Regions from separate parts of the Comamonas sp. F1-6 genome, predicted to be linked through region 1. Evidence: predicted binding sites of a transcription regulator. Region 1 holds the regulator's gene; each other region holds the start of a gene.
What was found. The regulator sigma-54, encoded in region 1, starts transcription at its own class of promoters, with help from an activator protein. The targets are predictions, from matches to a motif close to TGGCANGNAANCTGCTTT.

Region 1 (5,038 bases):
CTGATAGGACGGCTGGTGTTGGCCGTGATCAACTTTCCCAAGAAGCAGATTGGGCCCTTGATGAGCGAATGTCTTGTGACCGGTTTTCACGATGCCACGGGAGCCGTGGCCCTGTGCGTGCCCGACAAGGAGGTGCCGCTGGGCACGCGCCTGCTGTAATCGGCGTGTTCAGAGGCAAAATGGCCGCCAGCCATTCTCCCGCCTACGGATACTGCTATGAATATCAGCTTCAACCCGCTGGTGCGCGTGCGCACCGTCACCGCCTTTGTCAATCTGAGCGCCGATGAGGCACAGTGGCAGGCCGACCTGACCCAGGCCAAACAGCAATGCGATGCCGTGGCCGATGCCATCGAGGCCCGGGGCTATCAGGTGCAGTCCATCCGCATCGTGAGCAACCCGTTTGGCGAATATCTGGATGTCTCCAGCGCAGACAGCGCCCAAGCCGGCCTGCAGCGCATTGCCGAAACGCTCAAGGCCATCAACACCGGCAAACGCCGCATCCGCTTTGCCGTGGGCGAGGCGCGCAATGCGCAGGAAGTGGCCCTGCTGCCGCAGCTGATTGCCGCCTATGGCGACCTGTGCAACGCCTGCGTAAACATCGATCTGGATGAACATGGCTTTCTGCAGACCGGCTTGCTGGCCCATAGCGTGCAGGCGATTCAGCAGATCGCGCGCACCACGCCGCGCGGCGAAGGCAACTTCAACTTCACGGTCAACTTCAACTGCGCGCCCGGCATTCCCTATTTCCCGGCCAGCTACCACCGCGGCCAGCACCACGGCGCCCTGGTGCTGGGCCTGGAAACGCCAGACCTCATGGTGGCTGAACTGCAGGAGCTGCAGCAGCAGCGCCTGCAGCTCGATCACGCGGCGTGGTTCAGGCTCGCATTCGAGCGCCTGAGCCAGACCCTGAACGAGCATGCCACTGCCATCCAGCGCTGCGCCGACGGCGTGAAACTGGCCGAGGGCTGGCATATCGCGGGCATGGACACCTCGGCCGCGCCGTCCAAGTCCTGCGCCTCCATGGTCGATGTCTACCAACTGCTGGGCGTGCCCTGTTTCGGCGCCAGCGGCACGGTGGAAGCCTCGGCCCTGCTGACCCGCGTCTTCAAATCGGTCAACGGCGTGACGCAGATCGGCTTCAGCGGCCTGATGCTGGCCGTGACCGAGGACCAAGGCCTGGCCCAGGCCAGTCTGAATGACGAATTCGATATCCGCGCCCTGCTGACCTACAGCAGCGTCTGCGGCATCGGCCTCGATACCGTGCCTGTGCCGGGCGATAGCAGCGCCGAGCAGATCGCCGCCGTCATGCGCGATACGGGCACCATGGCTTTTCGCCTCAACAAGCCGCTGACGGTGCGGCTGTTCCCCGTGCCGGGCCTCAAAGCGGGCGACACAACGGCGTTCGAGAGCGCGGATCTGTGCAACTGCGCCGTACTGGCTCTGCCTTGAACATCTAACAAGCGGGCTGCTGCGCTTGGCCGTCAAGCGCCGGCAGCTATTGCTTTTGATATTCCCCTACCCCGGTTCTGTTTGACCTGCCCCCATGGTGGCCGCCGGGGTGCCCCCGGTAAAATTGGCCCTTATGGCAAAAATAATCGTTCTGGCACTGGTGCTGCTTTTCTTTGGCTGCGGGCTGTACATGCATCTGCGCGGCAAGGTGCGCCACAAGGTGGTCAAGCAATTGTTTGACCACTCCACGTTCACAGCGCCGTTCAACGTCTTCATGCTGATGTTCAGCAAGGTGCCGCGCACGCCCTATCTGCCCACCAGCACCTTCCCCGAGCTGGCGCCGCTGCAGGCCAACTGGCGTGAAATCCGCGAGGAAGCCGTCAATCTGCAAAAGAACATGCAGATCAAGGCCGCCGCCAACAACGACGACGCAGGCTTCAACTCCTTCTTCAAGACCGGCTGGAAGCGCTTCTACCTCAAGTGGTACGGCGATGCCCACCCTTCGGCCATGGAGCTGTGCCCCAAGACCACGGCCCTGGTGAAGTCGATTCCCAGCGTCAAGGCCGCCATGTTTGCCGAACTGCCGCCCGGCGCCAAGCTCAATCTGCACCGCGACCCCTATGCGGGCTCGCTGCGCTATCACCTGGCCGTGCTGGCCCCCAACGACGACCGCTGCATGATCGAGGTCGACGGCAAGCCCTATAGCTGGCGCGAAGGCGAAGGCGTGATCTTCGACGAAACCTATATGCACTGGGCCGAGAACCGCTCGGAAGGCAACCGCATCGTGCTGTTTTGCGATGTGGAGCGCCCCATGACCAATGGCTTTGCCCAGTGGCTCAATCACTGGCTGGGCAAGAACGTGGTGGCCGCCGCCAGCTCGCCCAACAACGAGGGCGACCCGCGCGGCATGATCAGCAAGCTGTTCAAGATCTCGTTCTATGCCGGCAAGTACCGCCGCGCCTTCCGCGACTGGAATCCGACCTTCTACAAGATCCTCAAGTTCGGACTGATGATCGGCGTGCTGGTCTGGTTTATCTGGTGGTTGGTTTCTTGATAACCCCCTGAGGCGCTACGCGCCTTCCCCTGGCCGGGCGCCCCCAAGGGGGACGGCAGCATCGCCGCAAGGGTGGCTCTTGCTCGCGGCGGCCCCTTACTTGAAGAATGCCTTATCAAGGCTGCCGCCCTAAATACAGAACAAGAAAGCCGCTGTGCGATGCATCAGCGGCTTTCTTGTTTCTGCGGTGCCCTACAGCGCCTTGCGCAGCGTGGTCGTCGGTATCTTGAGCTGCTCGCGGTACTTGGCGACGGTGCGGCGCGCGCACTCGATGCCCTGCTCCTTGAGCATGTCGGCCAGCTTGGCGTCCGACAGCGGCTTCTTGGCATCTTCGGCATCGACAAACTGCTTGATCAGCGCACGCACGGCCGTGCTGGAGGCACTGCCGCCGGTTTCCGTGCCCAGGCCCGAGCCGAAGAAATACTTGAGCTCGAACGTGCCCTGGGGCGTGGCCATGTACTTGGCGGTGGTCACGCGGCTGATGGTGGACTCGTGTAGGCCCAGCGTATCGGCAATATCGCGCAGCACCAGCGGGCGCATGGCCAGCTCGCCATGCACAAAGAAGTTCTTCTGCCGCTCCACGATGGCTTCGGAGACGCGCAAGATGGTGTCGAAGCGCTGCTGGATGTTCTTGATGAACCAGCGCGCCTCCTGCAGCTGCTGCTGCAGCGCCGCATGACCGTCGCTGTTCTTGTGGCGACGCAGCACGCCGGCATAGATGTCGTGCACGCGCAGACGCGGCATGACCTCGGGGTTGAGCTGCACGGAAAAGTCCGCCCGCCCCGAGCCGGCCCGCACCGGGCGCACGATGACATCGGGGATCACGATATGGCGCTCCACGTCGACAAAGCGGCGCCCCGGACGCGGCTCCAGCCTGGCGATAAGGGCCATGGCTTCGCGCAGTTGCTCCTCGCGTGCGCCGCACAGGCTGGTGAGCTTGCGCAGATCGCGCCGCGCCAGCAGGTCCATGGGCTGCGCGCAGATGGCCTGCGCCAGCAGCAGCCGGTTCATATGCGCCTCGGTCGTGCCCTCGTCCTCGGCGGTGCGGATCAGGTCGCGCAGCTGCAGCTGCAGGCACTCGGCCAGATCACGCGCTCCCACGCCCACGGGCTCCAGGCTTTGAAGCAGCTTCAGAGCAATGACAAAGTGCTGCTCCAGCTCCTCGCGCTCTTCCAGGTCGTCGCCGGCCAGGCTCTGCGCCAGCTCCTGCAGGGAATCCTCGAGATAGCCGTCGTCGCTGAGCGACTCGATGAGAAAGCGCAGCGCCGCCATGTCCGCCGCGCCCAGATGCAGGCTCAGCGCCTGACGATGGAGAAAGTCGGTCAGGCTCTGGTGCTCGCGCGCCAGATCGATGGCATCGGTTTCGTCATCGCCATCGCGGTTGCGCGTGGAGCTGCTGGCCGAGGGCGTATCCCACTCGCTACTGGATTCGCCACCCCATTCCCCGTCCTGGCCGTCCAGGCCCTCGGCCTCCCAGTTCAGCGTTTCAGGGGTTTCGGGGTTTGATGCCTCCGCTACCGTTTCAGTAGCTTGTTGCGCTTGCGATGCATCTCTTTCAGCATGAATACCATCTGAAGTACTATATTCACTGGCGCTATTAGCTACATCTACAGGAGCATCTCCCGCAGTTTCGGCCTCATCGCCCGCACGTTCCAGAAAAGGGTTGTCGACCAGCATCTGCTCGACTTCCTGCGCCAGCTCCAGGGTGGAAAGCTGCAGCAGCTGAATGGATTGCTGCAGCTGCGGCGTAAGCGATAAATGCTGCGAAACGCGTAGCGAGAGACCTGGCTTCATCGAGGCGCGGCCCCCAGACAATCATTGCAAACGCGCGCAGTGCTACGGGTTTGCCGCCGGGCCACCTCAAGGCAAACCTCGGCGCAGCCGGTCAGGGCCCCTTCTGGGGGCAGCGACCGCACAAAGTGAGGGAGCGTGGGGGTCATCACATCCTGAAATGTTCGCCCAGATAGACGCGGCGCACATCGGCGTTCTCCACGATCTCCTCGGGCGTGCCTTCGGCCAGCACATGGCCGTCGCTGATGATGAAGGCGTGGTCGCAGATGCCCAGCGTCTCGCGCACGTTGTGGTCGGTGATCAGCACGCCGATGCCGCGCTCCTTGAGGAAGCCGATGATGCGCTGGATCTCGATCACCGCGATCGGGTCGATGCCGGCAAAAGGCTCGTCAAGCAAAATGAAGCGCGGTTGCGTGGCCAGGGCGCGGGCAATTTCCACGCGACGGCGCTCACCGCCTGACAGCGCCAGCGCCGGCGACTGGCGCAGATGCTCGACGCGCAGCTCCTGCAGCAGGCCCGTGAGGCGCTTTTCGATCTCGTCGCGCGTCAGCGCCTTGCCCTGCTCGTCCTTTTGCAGCTCCAGCACGGCGCGCACATTGTCTTCCACGCTGAGCTTGCGAAAGATGGAGGCTTCCTGGGGCAGATAGGACAGGCCCAGGCGCGAACGCTGGTGAATCGGCATGCCGCCCACCGGCTGGCCGTCGATGAAGATCTCGCCGCCGTCGCTGCGCACCAGGCCCACGA
Region 2 (5,038 bases), on a different contig from region 1:
AAGTCTATGCCCATGGCCGCGCTGGGCACGATCACATCATCGCAGGGGCCGATGAAATCATCGCTGCCGCCCTGGTACATCAACGGGTCGGTGTAGAAGTTGGCCGGCACCTCGGCATTGCGTGCCTTGCGCACCAACTCCACATGGTTGATATAGGCCGAGCCATCGGCCCACTGATAAGCTCGTGGCAGCGGTGCCATGCAGCGCTGGGGATCGAAGGGAAACGCGTGGCGGGCCTTGCCGTGATTGAGTTCGTGCGACAGATCCTGCAGCTGGGGGGCCATATAGCTCCAGTCGTCCAGCACCTGCTGCATGCGGCTGGCAATACCGGTGGCATAGCAGGCCTGGCTCAGGTCACGAGAGACCACGACCAGTTGCCCGTCGCGCGAGCCATCCTTGTAGGTTGCCAGTTTCATTCTCTGTCCCTCTGCTCACGGCAGCGGTGCTGGCACAATGCCTGACAACGCTAGCCAAAATTACGATTGGTTAAATTGATTTAACTAAACAAAACACGATTCTATTGCAATGGAAAAGGAACGCGCAGGGATTCAGTCGGTCGAAGTGGGTTTCTCCCTCATCGAAGCGCTGGCGCAGGCCAGCGGCCCGCTGATGCTCAAGGATGTCGCCGCCGCCGCCGGCATGAGTGCCGCCAAGGCGCACCGCTATCTGGTGAGCTTTCAGCGCATCGGCCTGGTGGCGCAGGACGAGCGCAATTCGCGCTACGACCTAGGCCCTGCGGCGCTCAAGATCGGCCTAGCCTCGCTGGCCCGCCTCGACCCGGTGCGTCTGGCGCGGGAGCGCATTCCGGCGCTGCTCGAGACTCTCAACCACACGCTGGCCATTGCCGTCTGGGGCAACCATGGCCCGACCATCGTGCATTGGGAGGAATCGGCGCAGTCCGTCACTGCCAATCTGCGCCTGGGCGACGTCATGCCCATGCTGGCCTCGGCCACAGGGCGCTGCTTCGGTGCCTGGCTGCCGCGCGAGGCGACGGCCGCGTTGCTGGAGCCCGAGATCGAACGTGCGCGCAAGGCCAGGCGCCAGGACCTGCCCCAGACCGAAGAGGCCGTTGCGGACATGCTGGCCGAAGTCCGTGCGCGCGGCACGGCCCGCGTGGTCGACACCGTGCTGCCGGGCATCGTGGCCTTTTGCGTGCCGGTCTTCGATGCATCCGGCCATATCGTGCTGGGGCTGATGACCCTGGGCTCGCTGGCGACTTTCGACCCGGACTATGGTGGAGCCATAGATGCGCCACTGCAGGCGGCCGCCCGCCAGCTTTCCAGCGATCTGGGCTGGCGCGCCGATCCCAACCACTGAAACCTGCAATCTCAGAATCACGCTCATGGGCCGCTCCCCTCAGGCAAGCCAGGCACGCAAGACACTGCTGCCCATCACCGGCTTGGTGCTGGCAGCCCATGGGCTGTTGCTCTGGGGCCTGCCCGAACTAAGCCCGCCGGACAAAGCGGCGGTCGACCAGATCGTGATGGAGACGCGCATGCTGCAGGCGCTCCCTCCTCCGCCGCCTGCACCCGCAGCGCCCAAACCGGCTCCAGCCCCGGCGCCCAAACCCCAGGCCTCACCCCGGGCGCCGGCTCCTGCTCCCGTGCCTGCCCCCGTCCCGGACGAACAGGAATCAGAGCCCAATCCGCCTCCAGTCCAGGAACCACAAACGCAAGAAACTCCTGGAACAGAAGCACCCGCCAATACAGAGCTGCCCGCTGCTGCAGCAGAGCCGGCTCCCGAGCCCATGGCCGAGCCTCCCGAAGCCAATGGTGCCGACACGGCCCGCCCCATCCAGGTCACGCCCGCAGGCAGCGCGCCGCTGCCACCTGACTCTGTGCTGCCCGTCACCCTGCCAAACTCCGCCACGCTGGAGTTCAATGCCTCGGGTCAGGTCAAGGGTTTTCAATACTCGGCCGGCGCCCAGCTGCAATGGCAGCATGACGGCCAGTATTACCAGGCCAGGCAGTCGATCAGCATGTTCTTGCTCGGCGAGCGCGCCCAGACCAGCGAGGGGCTGATCACACCCAAGGGCCTGCAACCGCTCAACTTCAGCGACAAGGGGCGAAAAACCCAGTCCGCCGCCTTTGATGTGGCCAGTGGCAAGGCACACTACAGCGGCGGCCAGACCGATGCGGCCATCGGCGATGGCGTGCAGGACCGCCTCAGCGTGTTTCTACAGCTCTCGGCCCTGATGGCTGCCGCCCCCGATAAATACCCGCCAGGCACGCTGATAGAGCTGACCACCAGCAGCGCACGCTCGGCCGTGCGCTGGCAGTTCCGCGTGGGTGCCAGCGAGGCGCTGGAGCTGCCATTTGGCGGCGTCATGGCGCTGCGCCTGGACAAGCTACCCGGCAAAAGCAGCAGCGACCAGCGCGGATCGGTCTGGCTGGCTCCGTCCATGCAATACCTGCCCGTGCGCATCAAGCTCACTCAGGGACAGGACGACTTTGTCGACCTGCAGCTCAGGAAATATCTGTCCGCGCCGCAATAGCCTCCATGTCGCCCCCTGGCGTAAACCCCGGGAGCACCGCGCCCAAAGCGCTCACTCACCTCCCAGCCAAGGCCTGCAACCTGCATCGGCTCGGGCTGAACGCTGTCGCGCCATTCAAGGACTTGCCTACTACAGATCGGGAAAGCCAGTTGCCCACAACCATGCCAAATCCATGGAATACTGTGCCCAAGTGCCAAGAGCAGGCATTTCCACCTTGAAATGCGGCACCCTGTCGCCATATCCATGGCAGGCATGCTCATAACGGAAGTGAAAGGAGGAACACCATGCAAATGCTTTACGACTCTGAATCCTTTGCGGTGCTCCATCTGCGTCCCGATATGGAGGCAGACGCTCCGGCAGGCAAAGCCAAGGCCGAGACCGAGCAAGCCCATCAACTGCCGCGCCACGGCTTCGAAATCGTGGACAAGCGTTCGGGCAAGGAGGTGTATCTGGATGGCTCCTGGGCCGAAATGTTCCAGAAGCAGATCCTCGCCTGGCAGCAGGATGCCCCCACCGAGGAGGAGGTGGAGGAAATTCTCGACACCTACACGGGCCTGGCCCAGCAGCCGGTAATCATTCACTGAACACCTTGCAAAAAGCCACTCTCTCGAGTGGCTTTTTGATATCTGAAAACACCCTCTAGTGCTTGCTGGAAAAGCGCGAGCCGCTATGACTTTCTGCACAACAGCATCAACACGCAGGCACTCAGCATGCAGCCAAAAAAGCCCAGCAGCCCCCCTGCCGCACCCAGCGCCAGCCAGTAGCCCCAGTCAATGCCTTGCTCTGCGCAGTGAATCTCGCACTGGGGGTTGTGCTCCCAGGCCATCCACATCAGAAGCCCGGCCATCACAAAGCCGGCGCATGCGCTGAGGATCAAGACCGACTTCCAGGGATTTCGCCTACCGCGGATCATGGCCTCGCTCCTGGCAGTGCTCTGTTCAGCCATCGGTACAGCGGCGCTACCAGCAGCAGCACGGCAATCAGCCGGCAGACCTGAAAGGCCGTGACCACGGGCACGCCCAGTTGCAGGACCTTGGCGGTGATGGCCATCTCGGTAATGCCACCCGGCGATGTGCCCAGCAGCAAGGTCACCCAGGGCAGGCCGGTGGCCCAGTACAGCAGCCAGGCAAAACCGGCGCAGACTGCCATCAAGCCCACGGTACCCAGCGCCACCATGCCCAGCCAGCGCGGCGCCGTGTGCAGGAAATCACGTCGAAAGCGCACCCCCAGGCTGACGCCGATCACCAGTTGGGCGGCATTCATCAGCCATTGCGGCACGGCGGACAGCTCCAGGCCTGCCATGGTCAAGCCCATGGATACGGCCAGCGCACCCAGAAACCAGGGATTGGCACGCCTGAGCCTGAGCATCAGCAATGCCCCGGCGCCGGTGGCCAGCACCAGCCAGGCAAAGCCCGGCCATTGCACGGTGCGCACGCTGGGCAGCGTCAGGCCTGGGTCGCCCTGCAATCCCGACCATTGCAGTGCAAAGGGAATGCTCACCGTGACTATCACCAGCCGCAGGCTGTGTGCCGCGGCCACCAGATCAGTGCGCGCCTGCTCGCGCTCGGCCAGCAGCGTCATCTCCGAGGCCGCACCTATCGCGCCCGAGAAATAGGTCGTGGCGCGCAAGCGCTCTTCGTCCATGCCCGGTTGCGCCAGCATGGAGCCTGCCTGCACGCGATACAGCCAGCGCCCAAAGGCCCAGCCCAGCAACAGGGCCCAGGCAATGGCCAGCGCAATCGCCCACCACAGACCAGCGACCAGCTCGGTCACCGCAGGCGTGAAATACAGGCCCAGAGCGCAGCCTATCGTCCACTGCCCCAGATCGCGCAGCCTGGCCCAGCTTTGGGTGGGCGCCCCGCCAATCGATAGCAGGGAGACGGAAATCAGCGGACCCAGCATCCAGGGCAGCGGCGTATGCAACACCAGACAGAGCTGTGCGGCCAGCCAGGCCAGCAGCAGGGTGGCGGCCACACGGGCCAGAAACGCGGGGGGAAGCAATACGGACATGTGCACGGGAATCCGGCAAGGCACGACAATGGACGCGCGACAGGGGCAATGCCCCGCAGTATCGCGGCAAAACTCGGTGGGCAAAGCCGGTACGAAATCTACAGCTACGAAGCCATGCCCCGTCTCAGACGAACGCAATCAGCTCATATGTGGACTTTCCTTTCTGCGGCGCAGCCGCGCCAGCGTTTCAATCCTTTGGCCCTGACAGCTCTAGCCAGCGCCCTGCTGCTGGGCGGCTGCGCCCATCAAAGCGCTCAGTTGACCTCCGACACCGAATGGCAGCAGACACTGGGGCAGTGGGCCGGAACACCGGTCATTCTGCTCGGCGAGCAGCATGACCAGATCGCCCATCATCAGTGGGAAGCCGCTACCGTGCGCCACCTGGCAGCGCAAGGCAGGCTCGCAGCCCTGGTGGTCGAGATGGCCCCCGCAGGCGGCAGCACCCGGAGTCTGCCGGCATCGGCCAGCGACGAGGAGGTGAAAACTGCTCTGCAATGGACTCAGGGCGGCGGCCCGGGCGGCTGGCCCTGGCAG
Region 3 (5,038 bases), on a different contig from region 1:
ACCACCTCTGGCGCGCCCGAGGCCAGCGCAGGTGCATCCTGCACCTCGCGCATGCTTGCGATAGACGCCTCCACCACCCGTCGCGCCTGCCAGTACTGCGCCAATGCCCATGGCAACTCATATGGAAAGGCGCGGGGCAAATCAACATCGAAACCAATGGCCCGATCCCCCTCCTTGAAAGGGTCGTCGTTCATCGATGCTCGACTCTGAACCTTGGCATGCTGCTCAACCACAGGCTCCCGCACACTCCACTGCACGATACGGGGAAGCAGCAGCAGACCCACGCACACCAGCAACACACGCGCCCGCGGCCATCCCGCCCAGCGCCAGTGACGCTTGTGCCAAAGCCCGTAAAGCACCAGGCCACACAAACCGTTCCAGAGCAGCATCGCCAGCACAATGTTGCGTGGCATAGACAGCAACAGCCCCTTCAATTCACCAAGGCTGCTAGCCATGGCCATGCCAATCAGGCTGGCATTCAGCGGCGTTTCGTTCATATAACGCACTGCCACCGAAATGGGTAGCCACCACAGACACAGTCCCCACGAAACGCCCCAAGCTACCCAGGGGCGGGCAAACAGTGCCATTGCCAGAGCAGCCAGCAGCAAAGATTTGAACAAGCGATCCTGCATGTCCAGCCAATACGTGGCGGGGTACAAGCTCTGCTCCCAGGGCAGCAGGTTCGGAATATTCCAGACGAGCACCAAGACCACAAAAAACCACCAGGCAGGCTGGGCATACCATCGCGTCCGCAGAGGCGACAGTGAGCATTGCCCAGGTTCATTCACGTGGCAGGGCATGGATGTTGTGCGTTGTGGCAAGAAGCGAATAAGGCCCATGAATACGAAAGATGAAAGACATGAGCTGCGCAGACGCTGCCCCACCGGCTCACTCTGAGCGGGTTTACTAAAAGCCTCCTACAGGCACGTAACCAATGATGTTTGCCTTCGCGTCCAGCAGCACGATCCAGCTGTCGAGCTGGCGGCCAGAGACCAGCGGCAAATAAAATACCTGCTTAAGCGTCTGTGGTAACGCTTGCATGGCTTTGTCAATCAATTGCCGCTGCTCTGCGCTTGCTGCGTGGAGCAGCGTAGCGATAGGCTGCATACGCTGCATCGCTTGAGGGCGACTGATGTCATAGCTTTGCCACCAGCCAGGGCGAGCACTGGGCTCGATGCCTTGCAGTGACAGCTCTATGCTTTGCAAAGTTTCTCCGCCGTTTCGCGAAGCGCGCACACCCAACAATCGAGGTCCGTCCCAAGGCAGCTGCCGAAAGCCTCCTAAAGTTTGAGCCATGTCTTCGGTGTTGATTTGCGAGGCGGATACGACCACAAACCGGTCCACCTCAAACACCAACGCAACAGGGCGGGCGTTAGCAATCGTGTGTAGCCCATAAGTCAGTGCGCCCAGTTGCAGCAAGATGACCAGACTGAGGTCCATCAACAACTCTCGGCGAGGCTTAGCCGGATTGGCCAGTATCGCTGTGAGCAGCGGGCCACATACAACATCGACGCCCAGCAAAATCAGAAATAACTGGGGCGCCCCCACCAAGCCGTAATAAGGCTTAGGAATCCAGTACGCAAAAACGATCCACGCAACAACCAGAGCCAGAGCGCAGCTGGCGCCAAAGTGGATACTCAGAGCCCTTAGGGCAAAAGTCAGACGTGTAGGCTTTGTGCTCTGTTGCATGCGCTAGCGTTGCGGTTCAATAAGGGGTCTGTGACAGGCTGAGAGGCGGGGGCCGGAGAACTGCGCAAATCAAGCCAACAATAAAAAAGGATTCCTTACGGAATCCTTTTTCCAGCTTAGGAAGCTGCGTTATTAACGGCAGCTAGCGGGGGCGTACTTGGCCAGCAAAGTGCCAGGAGTGGTACTAGCCATGCCACCATTGGTGGATGCGGTTTGAGTCGTGGAAGCGCAGCTCCAGTCGAGCGAGCCTGTGACTCCATTGGCCTGCGCAGTAGCCAGCTTGACGGCAGCACTTACCGCCCCTGATGCGCCAGCCACAGAGCGGACATAAGGGCCCATCACCAGAGTATTTTCACCAGTTTTAATACCAACAGCCTTGAAGTTGTAAGATACAGTGACTTCACCAGAGTCAGCAATTTTAACGCTGTCCACGAACTTAGAGTTCGCACCAGTGCTGCCGGCCTGCGCATTCCAGGTCGTGACCACGATGGCGAGATCTGCAGCACTTGCAGCATCTGCACCAATCATTGCTTTAGCTCCTTGAGCCTGACCCAAGCCTTCAGAAACGCGGGCGCGGATTGTGTAATCCTGATAAGCAGGCAGAGCCACGGCAGCCAAAATACCGATGATCGCGACAACGATCATCAGTTCGATCAGGGTAAAACCCTTTTGAATGGAACGCTTCATTTCAAACTCCCTAGTTGGATGAGACACAAGCGACCAAGCAATCAACGTGCCAACAATTTGGCAAAGGCAGGACTCATCCAAGATGACACGTTTGGCAACATTCACGCGAGTTTGAGTAACAATTTTGGCGATCCAATCGCAAGCGGTGACAAATTTGTCACACACTTAACACCCGTCAAGCCGGCCTGTCACTCCACGACGAAGCGCATGGTGCTTCCCGCCAGGTCCACCGTATCGCCATTGAGCAGCGGCACAGACAGAGGGCCCACCACCTGACCATTGAGCTTGAGGTCTTCGCTTGCGCCCTCCAGTTGGGTGAGCACAAAGCCATGGGGCTTCTGGGTGATGGAGGCGATGGCTACACCGGGCTTGCCCAGGGTGGTGACGACCTTGAAAAGAGGTATTTCCCTGCCGGCCAGGCTGCCGGTAAGCATGCGAATCACGGCGTGGCGCGCAGGCAGCGCGGCGAGCGAGCCCTGGATGGTGGAGCTGAAGCTGGAGATTTCACCAAACCCCGAGGGGCTGGCAAGTTTGGCATAGCCGCTGTCTGCCTCTTCGGAAATATGCGCCAGCGCCTTTTTGCCGCCTTGGGCAGTTGACGTATTCGTATCGGCAATCACGGTATCGAGAAAGCGGATTTTGTAGCGGCCAATGTCCAGCAGGTCGCCGTTGAGCAGGTCCTGCTTCTGGATGGCGCGACCGTTGACATAGGTGCCGTTGGTGCTGCGCAGGTCTTCAATGCTGACCTTGCCGCCAGAGATGGTGAGCACGGCATGCTCGCCGCTGACCGCAAGATTCTCGATCACGATGTCGTTGTAGGGACGACGACCCAAGGTCGTGCGCTCCTTGGTGAGCTGTACTTCCTTGATGACTGCGCCGTCGATTGAGATGACCAAAGTCGGCATGCTCGAAGCTCCTGAGGAAACGCCAAGTCCTGCTTGGCTGCACTGGCTAGGACCACTCCCACTTGAGTGTGTGATTCAGCGCTCAATCATCAATCGTAACTGGATGAAACGCGCTTGCATGCTGCATCTTATTTCACTAATTCGATGAAGCCAGCTATTCGATTGAAATTTTCAACCATGCTGTCATTCGACTGCAGCATCTTTCGAATCGCACCCGCAATCTATCAAGTCGCCATATAAGAAAAGCCCGCGCTCGTTGAAAGCGCGGGCTTTTTTGCAAATCTTTGCAAAGTGGCGGCAGCCACCTATCCGTGATTTAGAACGGGATATCGTCATCCATGTCGTCAAACCCCGAAGCTGCGCGCTGGGGAGGAGGAGCCATGGGTGCAGGAGCAGGACGCTGCTGCATGGGTGCCGGTGCGGGGCGCTGCTGCATGGGAGCGGGAGCCTGACGGCGGGGTGCTTCGTAGCTGCTTTCGCCATAGCCATCATCGCTGCCGTAGCCGCCTTGCTGCTGACCACCTCCCTGGCGGCTGCCCAGCATCTGCATGGCGTCGGCACGGATTTCGGTGGCGTAGCGTTCCTGGCCGGAGGCCTGGTCGGTCCATTTGCGGGTGCGCAGGCTGCCTTCCACATAGACCTGGCTGCCTTTGCGCAGGTACTGGCCCACGATTTCGGCCAGTTTGCCGTTGAAGACCACACGGTGCCATTCGGTGGCTTCGCGGTTTTCTCCGGTGTTCTTGTCGCGCCAGCGGTCTGTGGTGGCGATGGTCACATTGGCCACCTGATCGCCGCTGGGGAAGGTGCGCATTTCGGGGTCACGACCCAGATTGCCGACGATGATGACTTTGTTGACGGATGCCATAGAGATACCTTTTCAAAAAGTGGCCCGGGCTATTGGGAGAGGTCCCGAACCAATGAACTTCGTATTCTGCCCCAAGCCAGCCATGAACAGCACGGGATTTCCCGATATCCCATCACGGCGATACATGGTGCTCCAGCAGAAAAGGGGCCACTGCGCGCGAGCAGCCGAGCAAGGGCGGCCCCGCTGCGAGGGCTGCGTCCCCCTCCGCGTAGCAGAGAGGAGGAAGGCGGGGCCGCCTAGGCGCACAGCGCCTCAGGGGGCGTTGCTGTAAGTCAGTGACGCCCCACCGGGCGCAGCGGCCAGGTCACGACCAGCCACAGGGCAACAAGCACCGCCGTCATGATGAACAAGCCCGGCACGCCCGCAAATTTGGCGACTGCACCACCGACAGCGCCACCGGCAAACAGGCCCAGCGACTGCAGCGTGTTGTAGGCACCCAATGCCGCACCACGCAGCGGCGCCGGAGCCATGCGCGAGACCAGACTTGGCTGGGTGGCTTCAAGAGCATTGAAGCCGCAGAAAAACAGAAACATCAGCAGCGCCATGCACCAGACCGTCGGAATGGTGCCGCTGGCGGCCAGCATGCCCAGACCGATCTGCACAACCAGTACCAGGCCAATGGCTCCCAGCAAGGCCTTGCGCAGCTTGCCCTTGCGCTCCATGGAAAACAGCAGGCCCATGGCCAGAAAGGACAGCAGCACGGCCGGCAGATAGATATGCCAGTGCTGCTCCTTGGCCAGACCGGCCTGCACCAGCATGGCCGGCACGGCCACCCACATGGACATCTGCACAGTATGCAGAATGAAGACGCCAAAATTCAGGCGCAGCAGATCGGACTGGCCCAGCAGCTCGCTGAACCTGCCCTTGGGCGCATCGGCATGCTGCCTGGGCT
Region 4 (5,038 bases), on a different contig from region 1:
CCGCATCTGCTGGCCTGGCTCAAGGCCAATCCGCAGCAGGCCAATTTCGGCGTGCCGGCCACGGGCAGCCTGCCGCACTTTTTCGCGCTGATGCTGGGCGAGGCCGCCAAGGTGCCCGTCGAGGTCGTGGGCTACAAGGGCTCGGGCCCGCTGCTCACCGACCTGATGGGCGGGCAGATCCCCATCGCCGTGGACACTCTAGACACCCAGATCGCCCAGCACGAAGCGGGCAAGCTGCGCGTGCTGGCCACCTCGGGCGAGCGCCGCAGCACCATGGCACCCGGCATTCCTACGCTCAAGGAGCTGGGCGTGAACCTGGTCGGCACGGGCTGGAACACCTTGTTCGCGCCGCAAAGCATGGCGCCGGCCACGGTGCAACGCCTGTCCCAACTGGTGCAGGAGGTGATGAAGGAAGCCGACACGCAGCAGAAGTTCGCCGCCTCCAACCTGGTGCCCGTGGTCAGCAGCGCGCAGGACACGGAAAAAATGCTCAAGGCCTACCGCGCGCAATGGGCGCCGGTGGTTCAGCGCTCGGGCTTCAAGCCCTGATATTTGAGGAGCAGCTATCGCTTGTTACCAAACATTTTCAGCATCAAATCTATCCAAAATCCTTGCATAACAATCGATAGAAGCTCCTGTTTTTGAATGTTCTCCGCTATCTCATGACCGACTCCCGCCCCAATCTGATCTTCATCCTGGCCGATGACCTCGGCTATGCCGACCTGGGCTGCACCGGTGCGCGCGATGCGCACAACAACGCCACTGACGTCTCGCCGCGCCTGGACGCCATGGCCGCCCAGGGCCTGCGCTTCACACGCGGCTACTCCAACTCCTCGGTGTGCTCGCCCACGCGCTTTGCGCTGGCCACGGGCCGCTGGCAGTACCGCCTGCGCGGTGCGGCCGAGGAACCCATCGCCAGCGTGCATGGCGACAAGGTGCTGGGTCTGCCGCCCGATCACCCCACGGTGGCCTCGCTGCTGCGCGATGCCGGCTACGCCACGGCCCTGGTCGGCAAATGGCATCTGGGCTACCCGCCGCATTTCGGCCCGCGCCTGTCGGGCTACGAGGAGTTCTACGGCTTTCATGCCGGCGGCGCCGACTACTTCGCCCACTGCGACCCGCGCGGGCGCCCCGACTTCTGGATCAACGAGGAGCCGCACACCGAAGACGGCTACCTGACCGACCTGCTGAGCCGCCGCGCGGTGGACTTCGTCAAGCGCCAGAGCGCCGAGCAGCCCTTCTACCTCTCGCTGCACTACAGCGCCCCGCACTGGCCCTGGCTGACGCGCGAGGACCGCGCCGAATCCGAGCGCCTGCAAGGCATGGGCAAGCATATCGACGGCGGCTCCATCGACACCTACCAGCGCATGATCCATCACATGGACGAAGGCATAGGCTGGCTGCTGGATGCGCTGGAGGAAAAAGGCCTGAGCGAGAACACGCTCATCGTCTTCACCAGCGACAACGGCGGCGAGCGCTTCTCCAATACCTGGCCTTTCGTGGGCCAGAAGATGGACCTGCTCGAAGGCGGCATCCGCGTGCCTTTGCTGGCCCGCTGGCCGGCGCGCATGACGGCCGGCGCCGTCTGCGACACGCCCAGCCTAACCATGGACTGGTCGGCCACCTTCCTGGCCGCAGCGGGCGTGGACGCGCATGCCGACTATCCGCTGGACGGCATCAGCCTGCTGCCCCTGATGCAGGATCAAAGCTGGATGCCCGAGCGCGACCTGGCCTGGCGCATGAAGCACCGCGAGCAAAAGGCCTTGATCCGGGGCGACTGGAAATATCTGCAGATCGAGGGCATCGAATACCTGTTCAACATCGCCAGCGACCCGCGCGAGCGCGCCAATCTGCGTGATCGTGAGCCCCTGCGTCTGGCCGAGCTGCGCAGCGCCTGGGAGCACTGGAATCAGGAGCTGCCGCCGATTCCCGAGGAAGCCAAGGTCTCGCTGGTGTTCACCAAGGCAGACCTGCCCCAGGCCAGCTTCTGAGCTGAGCGCTGCCTGCAAGCCCATCGCCCAGGCGATGGGCTTTTTTGCGTTCGTGCCCAAACAGAGAGCACGCACTCACTTTCAAATCACCTGTTTGGTGCAAAAAACCGGATAAAAACCGGGCCATGGCGGTGCATTGCAAAAACGCACCATCCTGGTGCATTCGGTTCAGGCCGCCAACCGGGTGGCGAAAGTTGCGCTCAGTGATTGTGAAAACTCGTAGCTTTTTGTACCGGGCAGCTATGGCCCGCTGCCTGTTCTAGGGCCTTGGGCAGCGAACCGTGCCGCAGCCGCCGCAGAGACTGGCACGGTCTGTGCTTTGAGAGTTCATCCGAGATTTTTGCCACGAAATTTTCAAACCGGAGGAACCCTGAATGCCTAGTCCCGCTGCAAGCCGTTTCAAGACTTTCGCCAAGACTGCCGCCCTGGCCTGCGCCGTTGTCGCCCCCATGTGGGCCCATGCCCAGCTCTCCGCCAACGTTGCCCTGACCACCAACTACAAGTTCCGTGGTCAGGATCAGGACGCCAGCCGCACCAGGGCCGTCAAGCCCGCGCTGCAAGGCGGTTTTGACTACACGTTCGGCGACAGCGGCTTCTACGTCGGCAACTGGAACTCCTCCGTGGACTGGCTGCCCGGCAACTCGCTGGAAACCGACTTCTACGGCGGCTACAAGTTCAAGGCTGCCGATGTGGACTGGGACGTGGGCATGCTGACCTATGTGTACTCGGGCAACGCCAACGGCAACACCACCGAGATCTATGGCTCCGGCACCTACGGCCCGTTCACGGCCAAGTACTCGCACACGGTGTCCAAGGACTACTTCGGCTGGGCCGGCGCCAAGGCAGGCTCGGGTCTCAAGGGCCGCAATACCGGTTATCTGCAGTTCTCCTACAGCCAGGAAGTGATGCCCAAGGTGACACTGAAAGCATCAGTTGGTTACACCCATTTCTCCAGCGACATCAAGGACCTGGGCGTTCCCAACTATGTGGACTACAGCGTCGGTGGTGCCTATGACCTGGGCGACGGCTTCTCTGCCGCGGCGGCGGTGACCGGCGCCAACAAGAAGGCCTACTTCGGCGATGTGAACAAGGCGCGTCTGATTCTGACGCTCTCCAAGACTTTTTAATTTTTCAGGAGCCCGTCATGAAAATGGTGATCGCCATCATCAAACCCTTCAAGCTCGACGAAGTGCGTGAAGCTCTTTCCCAAATCGGTGTTCAAGGCATCACCGTGACCGAAGTCAAGGGCTTTGGCCGTCAGAAGGGCCACACCGAGCTGTACCGCGGTGCCGAGTATGTGGTGGACTTTCTGCCCAAGCTGAAGATCGAGGCCGCGATTGCCGACGATCTGGTCGATGCCGCCATCGACGCCATCGAGGGCGCAGCCCGTACCGGCAAGATCGGCGACGGCAAGATTTTTGTGCAGGCGCTGGAGCAGTCGATCCGTATCCGTACAGGAGAAACCGGCGACGCGGCCCTGTAAAGGCCCAGTCTCTCTGGAACCGTTTTGAGAAAGATTGCCATGATCAAGAAACTATTGAGCGCAGGCCTGGGACTGGGCCTGCTGGCTGCCGGCGCCACCGGCTTTGCCCAGGAAGCTGCAACGGCTGCCGCCGCCGCAGCGCCTGTGGCCGAAGCAGCGGCCGAGGCCGTTCCCACCCTGAGCGCCGGCGACACCGCCTGGATGCTGACCTCGACCATGCTGGTGATCCTGATGGTCATCCCCGGCCTGGCGCTGTTCTACGGCGGCCTGGTGCGCAGCAAGAACATGCTGTCCGTGCTGGCCCAGGTCTTCGTGATCTTTTCGCTGATCACCGTGCTGTGGGCCATCTACGGCTACTCGCTGGCCTTTGGCGGCGAGGGCAAGTTCTTCGCAGGCTTCGACAAGCTGTTCCTCATGGGCATCACGCCTGACACGCTGTCGTCCATGCTCAAGACCATCCCCGAATATGTGTTCGTGGCCTTCCAGTCCACCTTCGCCGCCATCACCGTGGCGCTGATCGTGGGAGCGTTTGCCGAGCGCATCAAGTTCGCGGCCGTGATCGTGTTCTCCGTGCTGTGGTTCACCTTCAGCTACATCCCCATGGCCCACATGGTGTGGGGCGGCGGTCTGCTGGGTGCCGATGGCGCGCTGGACTTCGCGGGCGGCACCGTGGTGCACATCAACGCCGCCGTGGCCGGTCTGGTGGGTGCCTACATGCTGGGCAAGCGCATCGGCTTCGGCAAGGAAGCCCTGCCTCCGCACAGCCTGACGCTGACCATGGTGGGCGCTTCGCTGCTGTGGGTGGGCTGGTTCGGCTTCAACGCCGGCTCTGCCGGTGCCGCCAATGGCGTTGCTGGCCTGGCCTTCATCAACACCATCCTCGCGACCGGCGCTGCCGCCATCTCCTGGATCGTGGCCGAAGCGCTGCTGCGCGGCAAGGCCTCCATGCTGGGTGCTGCCTCGGGTGCCGTGGCCGGTCTGGTGACCATCACCCCCGCCGCCGGCTTTGTCGGCCCCATGGGCTCCATCGTCATGGGTATCATCGCCGGCCCTCTGTGCTTCTGGGGCGTGTCCGGCCTCAAGCGCCTGCTCAAGGTTGACGACGTCTGCGACGTGTTCGGCGTCCACGGTGTCGGCGGTATCCTGGGTGCCATCCTGACCGGCGTGTTCTGCGCCAAGGGCCTGGGCGGTATCGAGCCCGAAGGCTACAACATGGCGCATCAGCTGTGGGTGCAGGTCGAGAGCGTGCTGGTGACCATCGTCTGGTCCGGCGTGGTCTCCTTCTTGGCCTACAAGATTGCCGATCTGACCGTGGGTCTGCGTGTCTCGGAAGAGTCCGAGCGCCAGGGCCTGGACATCACTTCTCACGGTGAGGTGGCCTACACCCGTTAAGCGGCAGGCTCTTCGCAAGTTCAGTTTCATTACGTTGCCCCGCAGTGCGAACTGCGGGGCTTTTTTATTCACGCCTGCTTTTCAAAAAAATCAAAGACCAGGCCTTCCTGCCCCGGGGGCGCCCCGGCTACCATGCAGGCCATGGATTCAGCCACCAGCCAAATCAATCAGC

Region 2: AAIL66_RS03170 (DUF3567 domain-containing protein) is a predicted target of sigma-54. The motif match lies at 2,564-2,581, and genes of this name have one in related genera.
Region 3: AAIL66_RS16395 (pilin) is a predicted target of sigma-54. The motif match lies at 2,411-2,428, and genes of this name have one in related genera.
Region 4: AAIL66_RS07075 (TorF family putative porin) is a predicted target of sigma-54. The motif match lies at 2,295-2,312, and genes of this name have one in related genera.

What each region holds. Positions count from the first base shown of each region.
Region 1 is NZ_JBCPWN010000030.1:21,366-26,403, forward strand. It holds gene AAIL66_RS22055 (tRNA-binding protein) at 1-159, shown strand, start outside; gene AAIL66_RS22060 (DUF711 family protein) at 217-1,449, shown strand; gene AAIL66_RS22065 (aspartyl/asparaginyl beta-hydroxylase domain-containing protein) at 1,583-2,503, shown strand; gene AAIL66_RS22070 (RNA polymerase factor sigma-54) at 2,696-4,297, opposite strand; gene lptB (LPS export ABC transporter ATP-binding protein) at 4,443-5,038, opposite strand, start outside.
Region 2 is NZ_JBCPWN010000002.1:197,917-202,954, forward strand. It holds gene AAIL66_RS03155 (fumarylacetoacetate hydrolase family protein) at 1-416, opposite strand, end outside; gene AAIL66_RS03160 (IclR family transcriptional regulator) at 526-1,317, shown strand; gene AAIL66_RS03165 (DUF3108 domain-containing protein) at 1,343-2,494, shown strand; gene AAIL66_RS03170 (DUF3567 domain-containing protein) at 2,779-3,078, shown strand; gene AAIL66_RS03175 (hypothetical protein) at 3,162-3,371, opposite strand; gene AAIL66_RS03180 (AbrB family transcriptional regulator) at 3,404-4,504, opposite strand; gene AAIL66_RS03185 (ChaN family lipoprotein) at 4,652-5,038, shown strand, end outside.
Region 3 is NZ_JBCPWN010000016.1:54,393-59,430, reverse strand. It holds gene AAIL66_RS16405 (phosphoethanolamine transferase) at 1-800, opposite strand, end outside; gene tfpZ (TfpX/TfpZ family type IV pilin accessory protein) at 907-1,689, opposite strand; gene AAIL66_RS16395 (pilin) at 1,822-2,376, opposite strand; gene AAIL66_RS16390 (FHA domain-containing protein) at 2,565-3,281, opposite strand; gene ssb (single-stranded DNA-binding protein) at 3,598-4,146, opposite strand; gene AAIL66_RS16380 (MFS transporter) at 4,419-5,038, opposite strand, start outside.
Region 4 is NZ_JBCPWN010000005.1:90,286-95,323, forward strand. It holds gene AAIL66_RS07065 (Bug family tripartite tricarboxylate transporter substrate binding protein) at 1-549, shown strand, start outside; gene AAIL66_RS07070 (sulfatase-like hydrolase/transferase) at 663-1,991, shown strand; gene AAIL66_RS07075 (TorF family putative porin) at 2,366-3,118, shown strand; gene glnK (P-II family nitrogen regulator) at 3,136-3,474, shown strand; gene amt (ammonium transporter) at 3,514-4,866, shown strand; gene glcE (glycolate oxidase subunit GlcE) at 4,999-5,038, shown strand, end outside.